DNA from 3 places in the Edwardsiella tarda ATCC 15947 genome. Region 3 is predicted to be linked to each of the others. Evidence: predicted binding sites of a transcription regulator. Region 3 holds the regulator's gene; each other region holds the start of a gene.
The links. The regulator ArgR, encoded in region 3, controls arginine synthesis, uptake and breakdown. The targets are predictions, from matches to a motif close to ANTGAATAAAAATACANT.
Positions count from the first base shown of each region.

Region 1: a site for ArgR is predicted at 3,290-3,307, ahead of argF (ornithine carbamoyltransferase). Genes of this name have one in related genera too.
Region 2: a site for ArgR is predicted at 2,963-2,980, ahead of argA (amino-acid N-acetyltransferase). Genes of this name have one in related genera too.

Region 1 covers NZ_CP084506.1:427,522-434,807, forward strand. Annotated here, with positions in the region: gene glpB (glycerol-3-phosphate dehydrogenase subunit GlpB) at 1-324, shown strand, start outside; gene glpC (anaerobic glycerol-3-phosphate dehydrogenase subunit GlpC) at 321-1,520, shown strand; gene DCL27_RS02055 (YhcH/YjgK/YiaL family protein) at 1,712-2,200, shown strand; gene argF (ornithine carbamoyltransferase) at 2,252-3,256, opposite strand; gene rraB (ribonuclease E inhibitor RraB) at 3,428-3,859, shown strand; gene DCL27_RS02070 (GNAT family N-acetyltransferase) at 3,936-4,439, opposite strand; gene DCL27_RS02075 (ABC transporter ATP-binding protein) at 4,535-5,851, opposite strand; gene DCL27_RS02080 (ABC transporter permease) at 5,873-7,286, opposite strand, start outside.
Region 2 covers NZ_CP084506.1:2,793,531-2,800,816, forward strand. Annotated here, with positions in the region: gene mltA (murein transglycosylase A) at 1-852, opposite strand, end outside; tRNA gene DCL27_RS13015 (tRNA-Met) at 1,076-1,152, shown strand; tRNA gene DCL27_RS13020 (tRNA-Met) at 1,194-1,270, shown strand; tRNA gene DCL27_RS13025 (tRNA-Met) at 1,312-1,388, shown strand; gene amiC (N-acetylmuramoyl-L-alanine amidase AmiC) at 1,514-2,776, opposite strand; gene argA (amino-acid N-acetyltransferase) at 3,013-4,338, shown strand; gene recD (exodeoxyribonuclease V subunit alpha) at 4,344-6,197, opposite strand; gene recB (exodeoxyribonuclease V subunit beta) at 6,187-7,286, opposite strand, start outside.
Region 3 covers NZ_CP084506.1:3,156,390-3,163,675, forward strand. Annotated here, with positions in the region: gene cgtA (Obg family GTPase CgtA) at 1-338, opposite strand, end outside; gene DCL27_RS14645 (DMT family transporter) at 387-1,322, opposite strand; gene rpmA (50S ribosomal protein L27) at 1,410-1,667, opposite strand; gene rplU (50S ribosomal protein L21) at 1,686-1,997, opposite strand; gene ispB (octaprenyl diphosphate synthase) at 2,257-3,228, shown strand; gene DCL27_RS14665 (helix-turn-helix domain-containing protein) at 3,430-3,714, shown strand; gene mdh (malate dehydrogenase) at 3,774-4,712, opposite strand; gene argR (transcriptional regulator ArgR) at 5,168-5,638, shown strand; gene DCL27_RS14680 (YdgH/BhsA/McbA-like domain containing protein) at 6,014-6,292, shown strand; gene mpl (UDP-N-acetylmuramate:L-alanyl-gamma-D-glutamyl-meso-diaminopimelate ligase) at 6,590-7,286, opposite strand, start outside.

The DNA.
Region 1 (7,286 bases), 910 kb from region 3:
AGCGGTAGCTTCTTTAGCAACGGGTTACGCGCCGACTTTGCCGGCGTGCGCGAGCCGGTGTTTGGCCTGGAGGTGATCGCGGAGGCCGAGCGTGGCGCGTGGTGCCAGGCATCGATGTTTGCCCCGCAACCCTATCTCCAGTTTGGGGTGCGTACCGACGCCAGCCAACGCGCCCGCGTCGATGGCGCGACCCTGCATAACCTGTATGCCGCCGGCGCCGTGCTGGGCGGTTATGATCCGATCCATCAGGGCTGTGGCGCAGGGGTCTCCCTGCTTACCGCCCTGCACGCCGCGCAACAGATCTTGGCGGAGGAGGCACAATGAGTCTGCCTGCTGACAACAGCTTTGAACAATGCATCAAATGCACCGTGTGCACCACCTACTGCCCGGTGGCGAAGGTTAACCCGGCCTATCCCGGCCCGAAGCAGGCCGGCCCGGATGGCGAGCGCCTGCGTCTGAAAGATCCGCAACTGTATGATGAGGCGCTGAAGTATTGCACCAACTGTAAGCGTTGCGAGGTGGCCTGCCCGTCCGACGTGAAGATCGGCGACATCATCCTGCGCGCCAAGACCCAGTACGGTAATCACAAGCCGAAGCTGCGCGACGCCATCCTCAGCCATACCGATCTGATGGGGACGCTGTCGACGCCGTTTGCACCGTTGATCAACGCCACCACCGGTCTGAAGCCGGTGCGTCAACTGCTGGATAAGGCGTTGAAGATCGACCATCGTCGTGAGCTGCCCAAATACTCCCACGGCACCTTCCGTAGCTGGATGCGCAAGCAGGCGAGCGAGCAGGCACGCTTCACGGAGCAGGTGGCGTTTTTCCACGGCTGCTACGTCAACTACAACCACCCGCAGCTGGGCAAGGATCTGGTGCGGGTATTTAATGCCATGGACATCGGGGTTCAACTGCTGTCGCGCGAGAAGTGCTGCGGCGTGCCGCTGGTGGCCAACGGCTTCATCGAGCAGGCCAAGAAGCAGGCGCGGGTGAACGCCGACTCCCTGAGCGAGGCGGTGTTAGAGAAGGGGATCCCGGTGGTGGCGACCTCGTCGAGCTGTACTTTTATGCTGCGCGACGAGTATCCACATGTGTTGGATATCGATACCACGCCGGTGCGGGATCGGGTGGAGCTGGCGACGCGTCATCTCTATCGCCTGCTCGACGCTGGCCGCACGCTGCCCCTCAAGCCGCTGAATCTGAAGATCGCCTACCATACGCCGTGCCATATGGAACGCATGGGATGGGCGCCCTATACCCTGGCGTTGTTGCAGATGATCCCCGGCGTCGAACTGATCATCCTCGACTCTCAATGCTGCGGGATCGCCGGTACTTACGGTTTCAAGAAGGAGAACTACGAGACCGCCCAAGGCATCGGCGCCGGATTGTTCCGCCAGATCGAAGCCAGTGGGGTGGATCTGGTGGTGACCGACTGCGAGACCTGCAAGTGGCAGATCGAGATGTCGACCAGCAAGCGCTGCGAGCATCCGATCACCCTGCTGGCGCAGGCCTTGGCGTAAGGCTTGATACGCTATTTTCCCCTAACTTGTCATGATAATTTTTGAGTGAGTGTCCCTACTTGGTCTCGGCGGTTGCCGAGACCTTTTTTCTTTCTGGCGCCCGCACCGATAAATGTGGCGGGCGGCGCAGTTACGTCGTCCACTTCCCGATAAAATAAAACATGGTTTTATAAACAAAGGAATGAAAAATCATGTTGACGGGTAATGTTCACTACCTCGCCCAGATGCCCTATCTGCCGGTGGCGATCCGCCAGGCGATCGAGTATGTGATGGCCAACTTCAGCGCGGCGACGCCGGCAGGACGCTATGAGATCGACGCCCAGCGCCAGTTTGTCTTGATCGCCCACGACGAGACCGCCGCCGCCGAGACGCGCCGTGCCGAATACCACGCCCGCTATCTGGATGTGCAGATTGTGCTGGAGGGGCAGGAGGGTATGGGCTTTAGCAACCTGGCTCCTGGGGTGCCCGGCGAGGATCGGTTGGCGGATAAGGATATCGCCTTCCTGCCGCTGGGTGCAGGTGGCCTACAGGAGAAGTCTTTGACGTTGCAGCCGGGTGACTTTGTGGTGTTTTATCCGGGCGAGGTGCATAAGCCGTTGTGTGCGCTGGGGGCTCCCGCACCGGTGTGCAAGGCGGTGATCAAGCTGGATGCGCGCGCGCTCGGCCTGCTGGCCGACTAAGGGCGAGAGGGCGGTACGGCCAGGTAGGCCGAGGCCGCCCCGATAGCGGCGTCAGGCGCCGGCCAGCGTCGCCACCATCACCGCCTTGATGGTATGCAGGCGGTTCTCCGCCTGATCGAAGACGATGCTGTGCGGCGACTCGAACACCTCATCGGTAACCTCGATCCCGTCGTGTAAGCCATACTGTTCGGCCATCTGTTTCCCCACGGCGGTCATCGTGTCATGGAAGGCGGGCAGGCAGTGCAGGAATTTCACCTGGGGATTGCCGCTCAGTTGCAGCGTCTGCATGTTGACCTGGTAGGGCAGCAGCTGGGCGATACGCTCCTGCCAGACGGACTTGGCCTCTCCCATTGAGACCCAGACATCGGTATACAGGAAGTCCGCATCCTGTACCCCCTCGGCGACCTCCTCCGTCAGGATCAGCTTGGCGCCGGTCTGCTCTGCTACCGCCTGGCACTGAGCCACCAGCGCCGCCTCCGGCCAGAAGGCGCGCGGGGCCACCAGGCGCAACTCCATGCCCATCAACGCCGCCCCCTCCAGCAACGAGTTGCCCATGTTGTTGCGCGCATCGCCGAGGTACGCCAGCTTGATGGCCGACAGCGGCTTGGCGCAGTGTTCGCGCATGGTGAGCAAGTCCGCCAGGATCTGCGTGGGGTGGAACTCATCGGTCAGCCCGTTCCACACCGGCACCCCGGCGTAGTGCGCCAGCGTCTCCACCACCGTCTGACCGAAGCCACGGTATTGGATGGCGTCATACATCCGCCCCAACACGCGCGCGCTGTCCTTGATCGACTCCTTATGGCCGATCTGGCTACCGCTCGGGCCGAGATAGGTGACGTGGGCCCCCTGATCGTGGGCGGCGACCTCGAAGGCGCAGCGGGTACGGGTGGAGTCCTTCTCGAAGATCAGGGCGATATTCTTTCCTGTCAGGCGCGCCACCTCACTCCCCTGTTTCTTGGCGTGCTTAAGCTCGGCGGCAAGATTGATTAGGTATGCAATCTGTTGTGGGGTGAAATCCAGTAAGCGCAGGAAGTGATGCTGATGAAGCTGATCCATATGGCCTGTCTCCGTTGTGGAATGTGATGTGCTGATGAATTTATATTCACATTATGTGTATTAAAATTCAATTTCAACCCCTGAGGCGGAAATATTGTTTTTGCGGGAGTGGTGAGGCGTCGCCGCCTGTGGGAGAATGCGCGAAAGGCTTAGCGATTGAGGATCAGTGAAATGGCAAACCGAGAGCTGCTAGAAGAACAGCGTGAAGAAACCCGCATGATTATCGAAGAGTTGCTGGATGACGGCAGCGATCCGGATGCGCTGTACACCATCGAGCACCACCTGTCGGCGGAGCGCTTTGAGACGTTAGAGCAGGCCGCCGTCGAGGCGTTCAAGCTGGGCTACGAAGTGACCGACGCCGAAGAGCTGGAGGTCGAAGAGGGCGTCCTGCTGATGTGCTGTGATGTGATCAGCGAGGTGGGCTTAAATGCCGACACCATCGACGCACAGGTCGAGCAGTTGATGACCCTGGCGGAGAAGCATGGCGTCAGCTACGACGGCTGGGGAACCTACTTTGAGGATCCGGACGGCGAAGAGGGCGACGACGAGGGGGAGTATGACGAGGATGACGTCGACGAAGATGACGACGGCCGTCGCCACTAATCACCGCTGATAACGCGCGTCGAGCGCGTCTCCGGGAGCCGAGCGGCTCCCTTTTTTTGTCTATGGGCCACGCCGATCAGAGCGCGCGCAGCATGCGTACCTCGCAGTCGACGTGGCGGGTGGCGCCCAGCGCCTGGTCGATGCGCGAAAATCCCAGATGTTGGTACAGGGCGATGGCGTCGAGCAGGGTGGCGGTGGTTTCCAGATAGCAGTGGGTGAACCCCTGGCCCCGGGCGAAATCCAGCGCCTGCAACGCCAAACGCTTTGCGATCCCGCGGCCACGCAGCGCCGGTAAGAAATACATCTTTTGTAGCTCACACAGGTGCGCCGCGGCCCCTTCCAGCGGGGCGATACCGCCGCCGCCCGCCACCTCGCCGTTGAGCTCGACCACCCAGTAGGCGCTGCGCGCCGCCGCGTAACTCTGCGCCAGACGATCCAGATTGGGATCGGAGACGGTGAACCCCTTGTCGGCGCTGAGGCCACACTCGGCGGAGACGCGGCGGATCACGGCGGCGATCGCGGCGTTGTCGGCGGGGGTCAGCGGGCGGATGAGAATATCGGCGGTGTGTGGCTCGGTCATGGGACGGTCCATGTGCAAGTGGGCGGATAAGGGAACCCTTTAAATAGCACCCTAACCCGCCTGAATGCAAGTGCCGTCAGGGCGACGGCACGGCGTTAGAACTCCACATCCTCCAGACTGAAGGTCTCCGTCTGATCGTTATAGGAGAAGATCTCGGCGTAGCGTCCCCAGTTGATCACGCTATCCAGCGTCTCACGCGCGGCCTGATCGGAGAGGGCATCCTCCAACTCCTGCTCGAAGCGTACCCGCGGCGCGCGATGGCCCGGGCGCTCGTCGAGCACGCTCTTGATCAACATCGCCAGGGGGACATGACGTAGCAGGTGTTCGGCGAATAACGCCTTGCGCGGCTGGGTATCCATGGCGGCAAACTGCTCCCCGGCCGGGGTGAGGATGATGTCGCCCTGCTGCACGCTGGCAAAGTCCAGGTGTTGCAGCACCTCGGCGACGGGAAACAGCCGGTCGACCTCCATGTGGAGCGCCAGCGCCAGATCCGGCATATCGGCCCGCCCGTGATAGGGGGCGGCGGAGAGGCTCTCCAACAGCCCGGCGATCAGGTTGGTGGAGACGTGTGGCAGCCAGGAGCCGAGGCGCAGCTCGTTGCGCAGGGTGTTGTCGCTATTGCGTGCCGTCATCTGGGCGTAGACCTCATCCACCAGATGGCGGAAGGCGGGATCGAGGCGGTTGCGCGGGTGGCGGAAGGGGACGGCGATCTCGGCGATGATCTTCCCGGGGTGCGAGGAGAGCAGCAGGATGCGATCGCACATGAACACCGCCTCCTCGATGTTATGGGTGACGATCAGCATCGACTTGATGGGCAGCTTGCCCTCACTCCACAGATCGAGCAGATCGGTACGCAGGGTCTCGGCGGTTAACACATCGAGCGCCGAGAACGGCTCGTCCATCAACAGCAGGGTGGGATCGACCACCAAGGCGCGGGCAAAGCCGACGCGTTGCCGCATGCCGCCGGAGAGTTCGCGCGGGTAGGCGTTCTCGAAACCATCCAGGCCGATCAGATCGATGGCTGCCAGCGCGCGCGGACGGCGCTCGGCGGCGGGCATCCCCTGTGCCTCCAGCCCCGCCTCCACGTTCTGTAGCACCGTCAGCCAGGGAAAGAGGGCGAAAGTCTGGAATACCATCGCCACCCCGTCGGCCGGGCCTTGGAGCGGGGCGCCGAGATACTCGACCTCGCCGGAGCTGGGGGCGATCAGGCCGGAGATGATGCGCAGCAGGGTGGACTTGCCGGAGCCGGAGCGGCCGAGTAGGGCGACGATCTCGCCCGTCTGCAGGGTTAGGTTCACCCCTTGGAGGATGGTCTGTCGGCCATGCGCCTGCTCGTAGCCATGATCGACGGCGCGCACGGCCAAGATCGGCGGCGGGGCTACGGGCGGGAGCGAAGGGCGAGCGTCGGTCATGATGATCCTCCTCGAATGGGGTTAGTGGGCGCGAAAGCGTGTCTCGGCGTAGGCGTACAGCGGGCGCCACAGCAGGCGGTTAAACAGGGTGACGAACAGCGCCATCATGGCGATCCCCAGGATGATATGGGGAAAGTTGCCGCTGGCGGTGTTCTCGGCGATGTAGGCCCCCAGACCATGGGCGATCAGCCGGGCGTCGCCCCATTGCACATACTCCGCCACGATGCTGGCGTTCCAGGCGCCCCCGGCGGCGGTGATCGCCCCGGTGACATAGTAGGGGAAGACGGCGGGCAGCATGATCTGGCGCCACCACTGCCAGCCGTGAATATGGAAATTGGCGGCGGCCTCGCGGTAGTCATTGGGGAAACTCATGGTGCCCGCCACCACGTTGAACAGGATGTACCACTGGGTGCCCAGCACGATCAACGGCGATAACCAGATGTCGGGGTCGAGGCGGAAATGGACGATGACGATGACGAACACCGGGAATAGCAGGTTGGCCGGGAAGGCGGCCAGGAACTGGGCCAGCGGCTGGATCTTCGCGGCCAGCGCCGGACGCAGGCCGATCAGTACCCCGAGCGGCACCCAGATCAACGAGGAGATCAGGATCAGCAGGCTGACGCGCAGTAGGGTGATCAGGCCCAGCAGGAACACATGGCCCACCTCGTGCAGCGAGACACCGCTCTGCACATACGCCCCGACACGCACGCTAAGATAGAGGGTCAGCAGCAGGATCGCGCCCCCCCATAGGCGGTCAATCGTCGGCCCGATGCGGCTCGGCGTGACCGCCCTCTGCGTCGGGCGGCGGCGTGGGCAGCGTAGCGGCAGGCGTGCCAGCCAGCCCAGCAGCTGGCCCAAGGGGGCGAACAGGCGATGGAACAGGTGAGTGCGGCGCAGCAGGTTAAACAGCCAGGAGGTGGGGGGCGTGGCCGAGCGGGTGGTCTCCATGCGGAACTTATCCGCCCAGGCGACCAGCGGGCGAAACAGCAGCTGATCATAGGCCAGGATCACCGCCACCATGGTCAGCAGTACCCAGCCGATGGCGTGCAGATCGCGCTGTAGGATCGCCTCGGCCAGATAGGCGCCGATGCCTGGCAGGACGAAGTGGGTATGGCCGACGGTAATCGCCTCCGAGGCGACGATAAAGAACCAGCCGCCGGACATCGACATTATCATGTTCCAGATAAGCCCAGGCATGGCGAAGGGCGCATCCAGCTTCCAGAAGCGTTGCCAGCCGGTGAAGTGCAGGCCGCGCGCCACCTCGTCGAGATCAGACGGCACGGTACGCAGGGACTGGTAGAAGCTGAAGGTCATGTTCCACGCCTGGCTGGTGAAGATGGCGAAGATGGCCGCCAACTCGACCCCGAGCACCTGCCCCGGAAACAGGGCGACGAAGAAGGTGACGGTGAAGGAGATGTAGCCGAGCACCGGCACC
Region 2 (7,286 bases), 360 kb from region 3:
CGAGCGATCAGAGGCGACAGAGGCGCGCGCCACCAACGGCACCCCGCTAGCGCCTTTTACCGGGGCAAACTGTTCCGGTTTGAAGAAGACAAAGGAGGGGTTCTGCTCTAACAGCTCACGAACCTCGGATCGACTGTGGTTGTCCGCCCATTGACGGATCGCCTGCATCGACATATCGGCCTTTGCCACCTCACCACGATCGATCAATACCTTACCGATACTACGGTAGGCATGGCCATTCTTACCGGCATAACCGAAGAATGTCAGCGGCTGACCATCGCCGTAGTCGACATAACCGCTCCCCTGCACCTCCATCATGAAGTTATCCATCAGCGAGTTGCTGTAGGCAATCTCCAAGTTGCGGTTATCCAGGGCGCCGTCGTAGATCGCCGAACGGGCTGGCAGGCGGCCACGTTTATGCGGCATACGGTATAACGGGTATTGAAATGCCCCCTGCGGCGTCTTGCGCGCCTCGACGACCGGGGTGTAGTAACCGGTGAACTGTACGTTACCGAAGTTATCGACGCCCTCCATCTGGTAGGCGTTGAGACCAAACTGCGCCAGTTTGCGCGTATCGGCACCCGCCATCAGCCATTCGGTGACCGCCTCGAAATTGTCAACATGGCGCGTATAGAGTGAAGGCGAAGCCTGGCGGATGGCATCGACCTGCTCGACGAAATCCTTACCATTGACCGGTTTTCCCTTCGCATTCGGATGATTAACCAGCTCCAGCGGCTGGCTGAGGGTACCATCCTTATACTGTTGGCCCCGATCCGTCGGCCGGGAGGAACATCCCGCCATCAGCGCCACCACTAACCCACATACTGCGTATTTTCCCCAACGCCCTTTCATCTCTCGCCTTCTTGCTCCGTGTCGCTCGATTACCACTGGCGCACCATAACAAACCCCTATCCTGAAAGGAATTGAAGGAAATAAAAAAATCACGCCACGCTATGATATGGATGAAATTAAGCCAATACGCCTGATATTCAGGCGAATGACGGGCTAATTGGTGAGGTTTGTCAAAAAATTCTTGCATCCCGTCAGATGGCGTGTATTATTCGCCCTCATCGGACGCGGGGTGGAGCAGCCTGGTAGCTCGTCGGGCTCATAACCCGAAGGTCGTCGGTTCAAATCCGGCCCCCGCAACCAATCCGATGCGCAGCGAAAAAATATGATAGTAGTATGACGGACGCGGGGTGGAGCAGCCTGGTAGCTCGTCGGGCTCATAACCCGAAGGTCGTCGGTTCAAATCCGGCCCCCGCAACCAATTCGATACGCAGCGCAACAATATGATAGTAGTATGACGGACGCGGGGTGGAGCAGCCTGGTAGCTCGTCGGGCTCATAACCCGAAGGTCGTCGGTTCAAATCCGGCCCCCGCAACCAATTCCGTCAGCATCAATCAACACCCTTATGGGTGTTTTTTTGCATCTGGCGTTCGCCACCTCTCACGGCTCCGATTTCTCGTTACCTATCTGACGCGCCCCTTGGGTGACACCCCATCGTCAACGCTAACGCTTCGCCAGTTGTCCGCCATTCGCGAAGTAAGCCTTAATCCCGGCCAGGATCGCCTCGGCAACCTGCTGCTGAAAGGCGCTGGTACGCAGACGCCGCTCCTCTTCTACGTTGCTGATAAACGCCGTCTCCACCAGGATCGAGGGGATATCGGGCGCCTTCAGCACCGCGAAACCGGCCTGATCGACGCGATTCTTATGCAGCTTGTTAACCTTACCCAAACGATTCAACACCTCACGCCCAAACTTCAGGCTATCATTGATGGTCGCGGTCTGCATCAGATCGAATATGGTATGGTCCAAATATTGATCGCCGCTGCGGCTTACCCCACCAATCTCATCCGACTCGTTCTGGGTCTGCGCCAGATAACGTGCCGCGGCGCTGGTCGCCCCCTTAGTCGATAAGGCGAAGACCGATGAGCCGCGTACCGTCCGACTGGTAAAGGCGTCGGCATGGATAGAGACGAACAGATCGGCACGCTGCTTGCGCGCTTTGGCGACCCGCACCTTGAGGGGGATGAAGACATCTTCGTAGCGTGTCATATAGACCCGCATGTTAGGCTGACGTTTGATCAGCGCGCTGAGACGGTGGGCGATCTTCAGCACGATATCCTTCTCGCGCGTACGGCTCTTGCCGATGGCTCCGGGATCTTCGCCGCCATGGCCAGGGTCAAGCATGATGATGATCGGGCGATCACGCCCCGCCTTCCCCTTCTGTGGACCCGCCTTAGGTAGGGTGCGTTCCAGATCGCCCTTGTTGTAATCTTCCAACAAGGCCAGCAGGGGATCGTCCTCATCCTCCGTACGGGCGGCGGACGATCCGGCGGCGGGATAGAGATCGACCACCAGACGATTTTTAAACTCGGCGAATGGTGCGAGGGTAAACACCTTCGGGCTGATGTTCTGCTTCAACTCCAGCACCAAGCGCACGGTATCCTGATCGAACTGCCCCACTCGCGCATGCTTCAGATAGGGATCGCCGCCCTGAACCTGGTGGCCAATGCCCTTAAGCACACTGTTGAGATGAACGCCCTGGATATCGACCACGATACGATCGGGGTTGCTGAGGGCAAACTGCTTATACTTCAGCGGCTGGCTCGACTCCAGCGTCACACGGGTATAGGTCGACGACGGCCATACCCGCACGGCGATAACCTGCGCCGCCGCGGCAAAACCGACGCGACTCACGCTGAGAAACCAAGTGGCCGCCGCGGCCTGCAACAGGCGACGACGCGTTAGGCTATGGTTGGAATCTGTCATGTAACCCCAAGGAATCACGCTACAACACCGCTCCGGCACCCCTGCGCCGGGAAAAGACCGGCGAAACTTTAGCGAAACCCTCCAGGGATGTCATCAGAAAATCCCGGCGAGAATTTAACAATCTATGTCCTCGCTCCGCGCCATCCACACTATGACGACCATTTGCCGCTTGCCTTTTGTACAGTAACAGAATAAAAATACACTTTATTCGAATAAAAATTCAAAAAGGAAGCAGCATGAAGGAGCGCAGCACCGAACTGGTTCAGGGGTTTCGCCACTCTGTACCCTATATCAACGCTCACCATGGCAAGACGTTCGTCATCATGCTGAGTGGGGAGGCGATCGCCGACGATAACTTCGCCGGTATCATCAACGACATCGCACTGCTGCATAGTCTCGGCATCCGCCTGGTGGTGGTGTATGGCGCCCGCCCCCAGATCGATGCGTTGCTCCAGCAGCAACATCAGCCGGCCCGCTACCATAAACAGACTCGGGTCACCGATGCACGCACCCTGGAGCTGGTCAAGCAGGCCGCCGGTCAACTCCAACTGGACATCACCGCCCGCCTATCGATGAGCCTCAACAATACGCCGCTGGCCGGCGCGCATATTAACGTCGTCAGCGGCAACTTCGTCATCGCACAGCCGCTGGGGGTGGATGATGGCGTCGACTATTGCCACAGCGGGCGCATCCGTCGCATCGATGAGGCCGCCCTGCGCAATCAGCTGGATGCCGGCGCCATCGTGTTGCTCGGGCCGGTGGCGGTCTCGGTCACTGGCGAGAGCTTTAATCTTACCAGTGAGGAGATCGCCACCCATCTGGCGATTAAGCTACGCGCGGAGAAACTGATCGGTTTCTGTGCCGAACAAGGGGTACGCGACGACGACGGCGTCATTCTCTCTGAACTGCTGCCCAACCAGGCAGAGCAGCGCATCGCCGTACTGGAGCGTGAGGGGTTGGCAGGCGAGGGGGAGGCGCGTTTCCTACGCGGCGCGATCAACGCCTGCCGGAGCGGAGTACGGCGTAGCCATCTCATCAGCTATCGGGAGGACGGCGCCCTGTTGCAAGAGTTATTCTCTCGCGATGGGATCGGTACCCAGATCGTGATGGAGAGCGCCGAGCAGATCCGCCGCGCCAATATCAACGATATCGGCGGCATCTTGGCGCTGATCCGTCCGCTGGAGCAACAGGGGATCCTGGTGCGCCGTTCGCGCGAGCAGTTGGAACGCGAGATCGAACGTTTCACCCTGATCGAACGCGACAACATGACCATCGCCTGCGCCGCCCTCTACCCCTTCGAGCAGGAGCGCATGGGGGAGATGGCCTGCGTGGCGGTGCACCCGGAATACCGCAACTCGGCGCGCGGCGAACAATTACTGCAACGCATCACCGCCCAGGCGCGCCTGATGGGCTTGGAGAAGCTGTTTGTGCTGACCACACGCAGCATCCATTGGTTTCAGGAGCGCGGTTTCCGTCCGGTGGAGGTCGACCTGCTGCCGCAACAGAAAAAGGCGCTGTATAACTACCAGCGCCGCTCTAAGATCTTATTGACCGAACTGTAACCGATTCACGCTGCGGCGGCCGCCAACAGGCGAGCCATCAGCCCGCTGCGGCGCTCCGTCGGGGTGCGAATGGCGCGCTCCAACGCCGCACGGGTGGCGAATACGGTCAATTGGTCACGCGCACGGGTGATGGCGGTATACACCAGCTCCCGCGTCACCACCGGCGAGGGGTGGCTCGGCAACACCAGCAGGGTATGGTCAAACTCCGACCCCTGCGACTTGTGCACCGTCATCGCCCAGGCGGTCTCATGAGGCGGCAGCCGGTTTGGCTGCACCGCACGCGTCTGGCCATCGCTCGCGATAAACCACACCAGCCAGCCCTGCTGCTCATCGCCTAAGGTGATGCCAATATCGCCGTTGAACAGCTTCTGACTGGCGTCATTACGGGTGATCATCACCGGACGTCCGGCATACCAGGCCTTCTCGCCTGCCCCACGCTGCAACAGGCCGGCGCGCTGTAGCGTCAAGGCGATGCGCTCGTTCAAGCCATGCAGGCCGAATGGCCCCTCCCGCAGGGCGCACAACGGACGGAAACGGGCGAACTCCGCCAGGATCTGGGCGGGCTCCTGTCCCGCACGGATGCCCTCCAGCATCGGGCGATACCCCGCCAGACAAGCGTCCAACAACGCCAGGTAGTCATCATCCTGCACCATCTCACGCCAGCGCAGATCGGCGAAGGCCGCCTCCAGACAGGCCAAGGCCGCGCGTCGTTCGCCCTGATTGACCGCCTGTGCCAGGCGGCCGATGCCCGAATCGGCGGCGAAACGATAGCTACGGCGTAATAGGCTGATGGCGTCGCGCAACGCCAGCGCCGGTTGCGCCGGCCCGGCGGGGATCGGTGCCGCGCACAGGCGACTCAACTCGGCGGCGCGGGGGGCACTGAAGCCATACTCGGCGAAACGGCACAACTCCCCCAACACGGCACCGGCCTCGACGGAGGCCAATTGATCGCGATCGCCCAGCAGAATCAAACGTGCCTGCGGCGGCAATGCCTCGATCAGGCGCGCCATCATCGGCAGATCGACCATCGATGCTTCGTCGACTACCAAGACATCCAGATGGAGCGGATTGTCTCGATGGTAACGCAGACGGGCGCTGTCCGCGCGTGCGCCCAACAGGCGATGCAGGGTCAGCGCCTCACGTGGCAATGCCTCGGCCTGATGCGGTGGCAATGCCAATCGCGCCAATGCCTGGCCTAGCGACTCGCTCAATCGCGCCGCCGCCTTACCGGTCGGTGCCGCCAGTTGAATCCGCGGCGGACGCTCGGCCGCCAACGCGACCAAGGCCGCCAACAGGCGCGCCACCGTGGTGGTTTTTCCGGTGCCGGGCCCTCCCGAGATCACCGCCACCCGGCGCGTCACCGCCACCGCCGCCGCCACCTGTTGCCAATCCGGCTCCTCGTGATCCGCACGCGGGAACAACTGCGCCAACACCGCCGTCAGCCGTGGACTATCCGCGCTCTGCTGCGCGCAGGCCGTGGCGAAGAATGTCGCGACCGTCCCCTCATCCTGCCAGAGACGTTGCAGATACAGATTACCGTGGCTAACCACCAGCGGGGTCGCCCGCTCGCCGTGACTGACACAGGGTTGCGCCAACAGATAGGCCTGCCAACGATCCTCGTCCCAACCGCCAAGAAGGGGAGGCCAACGATCGGCCTGCTCCGGAAAGCGTCGACTCAACGCCGTGACGCTCAGCGCCGACAAGGGCAAGCAGACATGCCCCGCCGCCAGCTCCAGGCTAACCAACGCCGCCGCCAGCGCCAGATGGGGCTGTTGCGGAGCCAATAGGTGGGCAAATTGCAGATCCAAGGGGCGCAGGCTGTGCTGTTGCGCCAACTGGGAAAGCAGCTCATCGCACATCGTCATCTCCTTCTTCCCCAGCGAACAGACGATCCAAGGCCGTCACCAACGCCTGCGAGGGTCGGCAGGCGAAGACGCCCTGCCCCGGCACCGCACGCGTCATGCCGCGCAGGAAACAGTAAAATACCCCCCCGAAGTGGCGCTGATAGTCATAGTCAGCCACACGGTGGCGCAGATAACGGTGTAAGGCCAGGCTATACAGCTGATACTGCAGGTCGTAACGGTGCGATACCATCGCCGCCGCCATCGCCGCATCGCTGTAGGCCTTTCCCGTCTCACCCAACCAGTTCGATTTATAATCCAGCAGGTAGTAACGCCCACGATGGCAGAACACCAGATCGATAAACCCCTTCAGCATGCCGTCGACCGCGTTAAACGCCAACGGGGGGCTCTGGGCCGACAGCGCGTCATGGCGCCGGATCACCTCATCTAGCCGGGCGGGATCGAGCGGACGGGCGATCGGCAGGTAGAACTGCAACTCGGGCTGGCAATGCGTCGGCGCCAGTTGGCTCAGACTCAACCCTTGCGCATCTAACGGCGCCAGGAGGATTTGCGTTAACCAATGCGCCAATGCGGGCACCCACTCGGGCGCTAAGCCCTGCTCCTGGCAACGTTCGGCCAGCCAGAGTTCATCGATAGGCTGAGTGAAATCCAACGCCTCTAGGAGGCTGTGTAGAAACGTGCCCGGTGCGGCGCCGCGCGGGAAACTATGGGCATCCAGGCTCGGTGCGGGCGGAGCGCGGTGCTCGCCGGCGGCATCGATGTCCAGATGGGGCAACAGCTCCAGGTAACGCCCACTGCTGCCATGTTGTTGCAGCGCCGAATAACTGGTCACGCGCCAGGTGTCGCGCAGCGAGCGGTTGAAGGCCTTAGCGCACAAGGTACGCGCCGTCGCGAGTGGGCCTTGCCAGGCCTCGACGTCGACAGGAGCCAGACGCGTCAGGCGGATATCGTCATCCTGTAATGCCTGCAACGCCTGATGTAACCCCTCGGCATCGCAGGCGTCGCCGCGCTGTAACAGATACCCTAACGCGCTATGGTGCAAGTCGCTTTCACCTTGCTTCTTGCGATTGCCGAGCACCAGCGGGG
Region 3 (7,286 bases):
TGCTGATGGCGCGTCATGTCGCCCAATACTTCGCCAGTATCGACATCGGTCACACGAGTACCGACCGGCACCTTGATCGTCACATCCTGGCCACGCTTCCCGGTGCAGTCACGACTCTGGCCATTCTGGCCGCGCTCGGCGCGGAAGGACTTCTCAAAACGATAGTCGATCAGGGTGTTCAGGTTCTCATCGGCCAGCAGGTATACGTCACCGCCGTCACCACCGTCACCGCCGTCCGGACCCCCTTTAGGGATATATTTCTCGCGACGGAAGCTGACGCAGCCATTGCCACCATCACCTGCTTCGATGTGGATCACGGCTTCATCTACAAATTTCATCTACTGTCTCCGTAAATCAGTGACCGAACCGCCCGCTGGCAGCCCGGTTTATCTGCGTTGGCGCGGCCACCAACGGTGACCTATCGCAGAAAACATGGCTCCGGCCACCACCACGACGGCGCCGATATAGCCCACCGCATTCAGCGAGGGCGCCATAAAAGTCGCTGGCCAGAGTAGCGCCAGAATGTCAGAAAACATCAGTGTAAACAGTGGAGTAAGCGTCACTATCGCCCCCACTTTCGCCACTTGCCAGCGCACCATCGCCTCGGCCAATGCGCCATAGCCAACCAGCGTGTTAACCCCGCAAAATAACAAACAGGCCAGTTGCCAGGTACTCAGTCGGTAAATCTGCTCGGGATGCGCCAATGGCCATAGGCAGATTGCACATAAAGCATACAACAGCCACAGGATCTGCTGCGAGGCCAGGCGACGCAATAGTATCTTCTGCGCGATGCCATAGCAGACCCAGACCCCGGCGGCGGCCATGCCAAGCAGCACGCCAAGGGTATAATCCGTCAGCCGAGTCAGAATCTCTGCCAGGCTGGTATTAAAGAATAAGATCAACCCAGCGATCAGCAAGGCGGCCCCGACGGCCTGCGCCGGTCGCATCCGCTCTTTCAGCACCAGTACGCTGGCAAACATCAAGCCGACCGGGGAAAGCTGCCCGATCACCTGCGAAGTGGTCGGGCTCAGATACTGTAACGAGGTGCTGAACAGAATAAAGTTGCCCAGCAACCCTGCCGTAGCGACCGTGAGCCATAATAACCAACGCCGCTGACGTAGCGAGGCTAACGGTGGCAGTTGACCGCGTAACCACAGCACACCACCCAGCCCGATGGCGGCCATGGTGAAGCGGTACCAGACAATGGTCTCGGGGGCCATATCAGGTAAAACCTGCTTCATGGCGATCGGCAACGCCCCCCAGAAAACAGCGGTGGTCAATGCCAACGCGATGCCTAAGGCCGCACTCTGCTTATTCTCCATGACCATCCCTGCCACCGTCTGTCTTTATAACGCAAAAAAGCCCCGCAAAGTATTGCGGGGCCTTACATCTTTCAGGACGCGAAAAACTTATTCAGCAACGATGCTGATAAATTTACGGTTTTTCGGGCCTTTAACTTCGAACTTAACTTTACCGTCAGCCAAAGCGAACAGAGTGTGGTCACGACCGCAACCAACGTTGTTACCAGCGTGGAACTTGGTACCGCGCTGACGAACGATGATGCTGCCTGCCAGAACTGATTCACCGCCAAAACGTTTTACGCCCAGGCGTTTGCTTTCGGAATCGCGACCGTTGCGACTGGAGCCGCCAGCCTTTTTATGTGCCATTAATCCGCTCTCCTAAAATTAAGCGCTGATACCAGTGATCTTCACATCAGTGAACCACTGACGGTGACCCTGCTGTTTACGATGATGCTTACGGCGACGGAACTTGACGATCTTCACCTTCTCGCCACGACCGTGAGCAACGACTTCAGCCTTAACTTTACCGCCAGCAACAAAAGGAACGCCAATCTTGATGTCTTCGCCGTTAGCGACCATCAAAATCTGGTCAAACTCAACAGTTTCACCAGTTGCGATGTCCAGCTTTTCCAAGCGAACGGTTTGACCTTCGCTTACTCGGTGTTGTTTACCACCACTTTGGAAAACCGCGTACATATAAAACTCCGCATTTCCGCACGCATGGCTCGTTGTCCAATACGCGCTATAAATATTCACAATAGGGCGCGAATTCTACGCAAAAATCATTCAGAAGACAAGGGTAGAATCAGGGGAAAAGAAGAAAAAAAACACAGTTCCCTCCCCGCCGTTTATCTAAATCATTTTTCAAGTACAATCATACTATAGTTGGCTGCCCATGGCAGCTTGGCAAAGGCTGCCACCTGGCGGGACATCCATACACAGTTGATATAAAACAATGAATTTAGAAAAAATTACTGAGTTAACCGCGCAGGATATGGCGGATGTTAACGCAAAAATTCTTCACCAGTTAAACTCGGACGTCACGCTCATCAACCAGCTTGGCTATTACATCATCAGCGGCGGCGGCAAGCGGATCCGTCCGATGATCGCGGTACTGGCGGCGCGTGCGCTCCACTACCAGGGGGATCGCCATGTTACCATCGCCGCCCTCATCGAATTCATCCATACCGCGACACTCCTGCACGATGATGTCGTCGATGAATCGGATATGCGACGGGGTAAAGCCACCGCTAACGCCGCCTTCGGTAATGCCGCCAGCGTACTGGTCGGCGACTTCATCTACACCCGAGCCTTTCAGATGATGACCAGCCTGCAATCACTACGCATCCTGGAGCTGATGTCCGCCGCGACCAATGTCATCGCCGAAGGCGAAGTCATGCAGCTGATGAACGTTAACGATCCGGATATCAGCGAAGAGAATTACATGCAGGTGATCTACAGCAAGACCGCTCGCCTGTTCGAAGCCGCCGCCCAATGCTCCGCTATCTTGGCTGGCGCCGATACACATCAGGAGCTCGCGCTACAGGATTATGGGCGCTATCTCGGTACCGCATTCCAACTGATCGATGATCTGCTCGATTACGATGCCGATGGGGCTACGCTCGGGAAGAATACCGGTGATGATCTCAACGAGGGCAAGCCGACACTGCCGCTATTGCATGCCATGCGTCACGGCTCTCCCGAGCGATCCGCCATGATCCGTCAGGCGATCGAGCAGGGCAATGGTCGCCATCTGCTGGATCCGGTGCTGGAGACCATGCAACAGGTGGGTTCACTGGACTATACCCGCCGTCGTGCCGAAGAAGAGGCAGACAAGGCCATCGCGGCATTAGCCGTGCTCGACGACTCTCCCTATAAGCAGGCATTGATCGGTCTCGCCAACTTATCCGTCAATAGAACATTCTAAAAAATTTCCAAAAAATGCACAGGCGCCCTTCGGCGCCTTTCTTTTTTCATGCTGCTCTGTATACAAAATCACAATTCTAACTTTCCATTAACTGCATAAGTTAGAAATTAATTGAAAAGAAAGCGTGGTTTTTAGATAGTGATAGTGCGTTTTTCAAACGCCGATACCATGAAGGTATGTCCAGTGATAAGGAAACCACCGATGAAAAAAACAATTCCGGAAGATTGGCACCCCGCCGAAATCATCGCCGCTCTGCATAAACGCAAACTGACGCTCACCCAAGTGTCACGCAATGCTGGCCTCTCCAGCTCCACCCTCGCCAACGCGTTGACGCGCGCCTGGCCCAAAGGTGAATGGTTGATCGCCGATGCGCTAGAAATCCATCCCAGCAAGATCTGGCCTAGCCGTTACTACGATCCCGTCACACACGAGCTGCTCGATCGTAAGAGCCTGATCCGCGATGTGCTGAGCAAACGAAAAACGTAATCCTCGACATAAAAAAACCGCAGGCGATGCCTGCGGTTTCGTCGCTGCATAAGTCAGATTTACTTATTGATAAAGTCTTCGCCTAACGCGATATCCTTACGCAACACATCCAACATGCTCTCCAATGCATGCTGTTCGAAGGCGCTCAGCGTACCGATGCTCAGGCGCTGTACCAAGCCCTCTTTACCCAGCAACAACGGCTGAGCGAAGAAACGGGCATACTCACCCTCACTCTCGACATAGCCGCATTCGACCACATTCTCGTCGCCCTGCATGGCGCGGACCAGGGAGAGCGCAAAACGTGCCGCCGCCTGACCCATCGCCAGCGTCGCCGATCCGCCACCGGCCTTGGCTTCCACGACTTCGGTGCCCGCGTTCTGAATACGCTTCGTCAGATCGGTCACTTCTTGCTCAGTGAGACTGACGCCCGGGATCTGAGACAGCAGCGGCAGAATGGTCACGCCGGAATGCCCGCCAATCACAGGAATATCGAGGGTCGCCGGATCCAGGTTCTTCAATTCGCCGACGAAGGTGTTAGAGCGAATGATATCCAGCGTGGTCACGCCGAATAGCTTACTCGGGTTGTAGACACCCGCCTTCTTCAATACTTCTGCCGCAATCGGCACCATGGTATTCACCGGGTTGGTGATGATACCGATACAGGCGTTCGGACAGGCGCGCGCCACCTGACTGATCAGATTACGAATAATGCCAGCATTAACGTTGAACAGATCGGAACGGTCCATCCCCGGTTTACGTGCCACACCAGCAGAGATCAAGACGATATCCGCCCCTTCCAGGGCAGGAGAGGCATCCTCACCACCGAAACCGCGCACCTTGACTGCCGTCGGAATATGGCTCAAATCGACAGCAACGCCCGGCGTTACCGACGCGATATCATAGAGAGAGAGTTCTGAACCTGAAGGCAGCTGTGTCTTAAGCAGAAGAGCGAGCGCCTGGCCAATGCCACCCGCCGCGCCGAGAACCGCAACTTTCATTCTATACTCCTTGTTACTATTTAAATGGAGAATGCCGTGAATGCACTGCTTAGCACCTTAGTTGATCACTCTATAAAAAACAATCTGTTAACACTCAGATTGCGAGCTGACACACTAATTCCATGCTCTGCTGCAATGTTTATGGGAAAAAGGGTTTAATGATGAAAGATATAGCAACAAATCGTCAGCGCGATCCTGCTGCTATCTCCTATTATTCACTCCAGCATTACATCCGTACGATAATTCACATTACAACAACATCATATTAATAACATTTCATTTACTTTTTCCGTGCGGTCGCTCTCTTTTTCCCTATTTCCCCTGGCACAGCGCCTTTAGGATTCGTCCACTTCGTGCTGAACTGCCAGTGATGACACGCTTACTTACAGACAAAATTGCATAAAAATTCAAAAATATGCATAATGATAGGGTCTATAGCTACCTTACGGTGAAGAATGCGAAACACGACGAAACAAGAAGACCTGACCAAGGCATTCAAGGCGCTGCTGAAAGAGGAAAAGTTCAGCTCTCAGGGCGAGATCGTCCAAGCGTTGCAAGAGTTAGGCTTCGATAGCATCAATCAGTCCAAAGTCTCGCGCATGTTGACCAAATTTGGCGCCGTACGGACGCGTAATGCCAAAATGGAGATGGTCTATTGCCTGCCAGCCGAGCTCGGGGTCCCCACCACCAGCAGCCCGCTGAAGAATCTGGTACTCGATGTCGATCATAACGACGCCATCGTAGTGATCCACACCAGTCCGGGCGCGGCCCAGTTGATCGCCCGCCTACTGGACTCACTGGGGAAATCTGAAGGTATCCTCGGTACCATCGCCGGTGACGACACCATCTTTACCACCCCGGCGAAAGGCTTCAGTGTTGAGCAACTCTACACGGCGATCTTAGCGTTATTCGAACAAGAGCTCTAAACGCGCACGCACGGCGTGATGCCGTGCCTCATGCGATGTGCACAACAAGCCCGCTCGTCGGGCTTTTTTACACCCGCCCCCTGCGCACTTCATCCTCTCCGCGATCTCACACCTTGTCAGCCTAGGTCACTAAACAGCGAACGCATTTTTAGCAAAAATCAATAATTCATTGTTATTAATTGCTTTTTTTAATTGCTGTTCTTTTTTCCGGCGTTATTTAGTCCATTAGGATCTATCCCATAGATAGAAAACCAAAAAATAACATAAGGGATGATTAGCATGGTATTAATAATATCGGTTATTAGTATATACTGCGTAATGAGAGATAAATCACATTTTTAACCAGGCTACATGCCAAAGCAGAGGAGTAACACAATGAAAATTAAAATGGCTATCGCCACCCTATGCACCCTTTCCGTACTCTCTTTCGCCGGCGTTGCCGCCGACACAGCACAGGTCAAGGAGATCAACACCGCACAGGCCAACCACCTACAACCTATTGGGGTGATCAGCGTCGCCGGGTTAGATGGTACTGAAGCCGACATCGGCCAACAGTTAGCGACCAAAGCGCGCCTGCAGGGTGCCAGCGCCTTTCATATCATCGAAGAACGGATCGATGGAAGCTACCATGCTACTGCATTGATTTACCGCTAAGGCCCCGCTATAACGCAGAGCCCCCACAACGCCGTCCGCCGCATCTCGCCATGCTAGCAGTAAAAAACGTTTACATCGCCGATGGCCGTGATAACGCGCTAAACAGGCAGATGAAAGACCTTAACATGCGCTCTTCGCCACGCTGGTGAGATTGAACGCCGCCAACCATCGGGCCAAGCCAAAACCGATTGGCAGGCACGCGGCTAAACGTCCGTTTCCGTGGGCAATACAATAGAAAGAAAGCACAGCCTAGGCTGTGCTTTCTCATTACACCCTCTCTTTCACGAGGGGCGACGCTTAGTGTTGAGCCCCTTTCTGCGCCAACGCCTGCAGTAGGCGTTCATGAATACCGCCGAATCCCCCGTTGCTCATCACGAGGATATGGTCTCCCGGCTGCGCATTCTTGACGATCATATCGACCAACGTATCGAGATCGGCACTCCAATGTGCCGGTTGTACACAGGCCTCAGCCACCTCAACCACCTGCCAGGGAATATGCTGCGGCTGATACAGGTAGACCTCATCTGCCCGCCCCAACGCCGGTGCCAACTCATTCTTACACACGCCCATCTTCATGGTGTTCGAGCGCGGTTCCAACACCGCCAAAATACGTGCCGTACCGCCTACTTTGCCGCGTAAAGCCGCCAACGTAGCCAAGATCGCCGTCGGGTGATGGGCGAAATCGTCGTAGACAGTGACGCCATAGGCTTCGCCACGCAACTCCAGGCGGCGACGCGCATTAATAAAGCTGGCCAACGCCCGGCACGCCTCGGCAGGCGGAACGCCGACATGGCGAGCGGCGGCGATCGCCATCAGCCCATTATGCATATTGTGTTCACCCACCAGTGACCACTGCACCTCGCCGACACGTTCGCCATCCAGGGTCACGACAAAGTGGCTGGCATCTGGCGACAGTTTTTGTGCATGCCAAGCCGCCCCCTCGCCACTCTGCTCCTGCTCGCTCCAACAGCCCATAGCCAGGACTTGCTTCAGG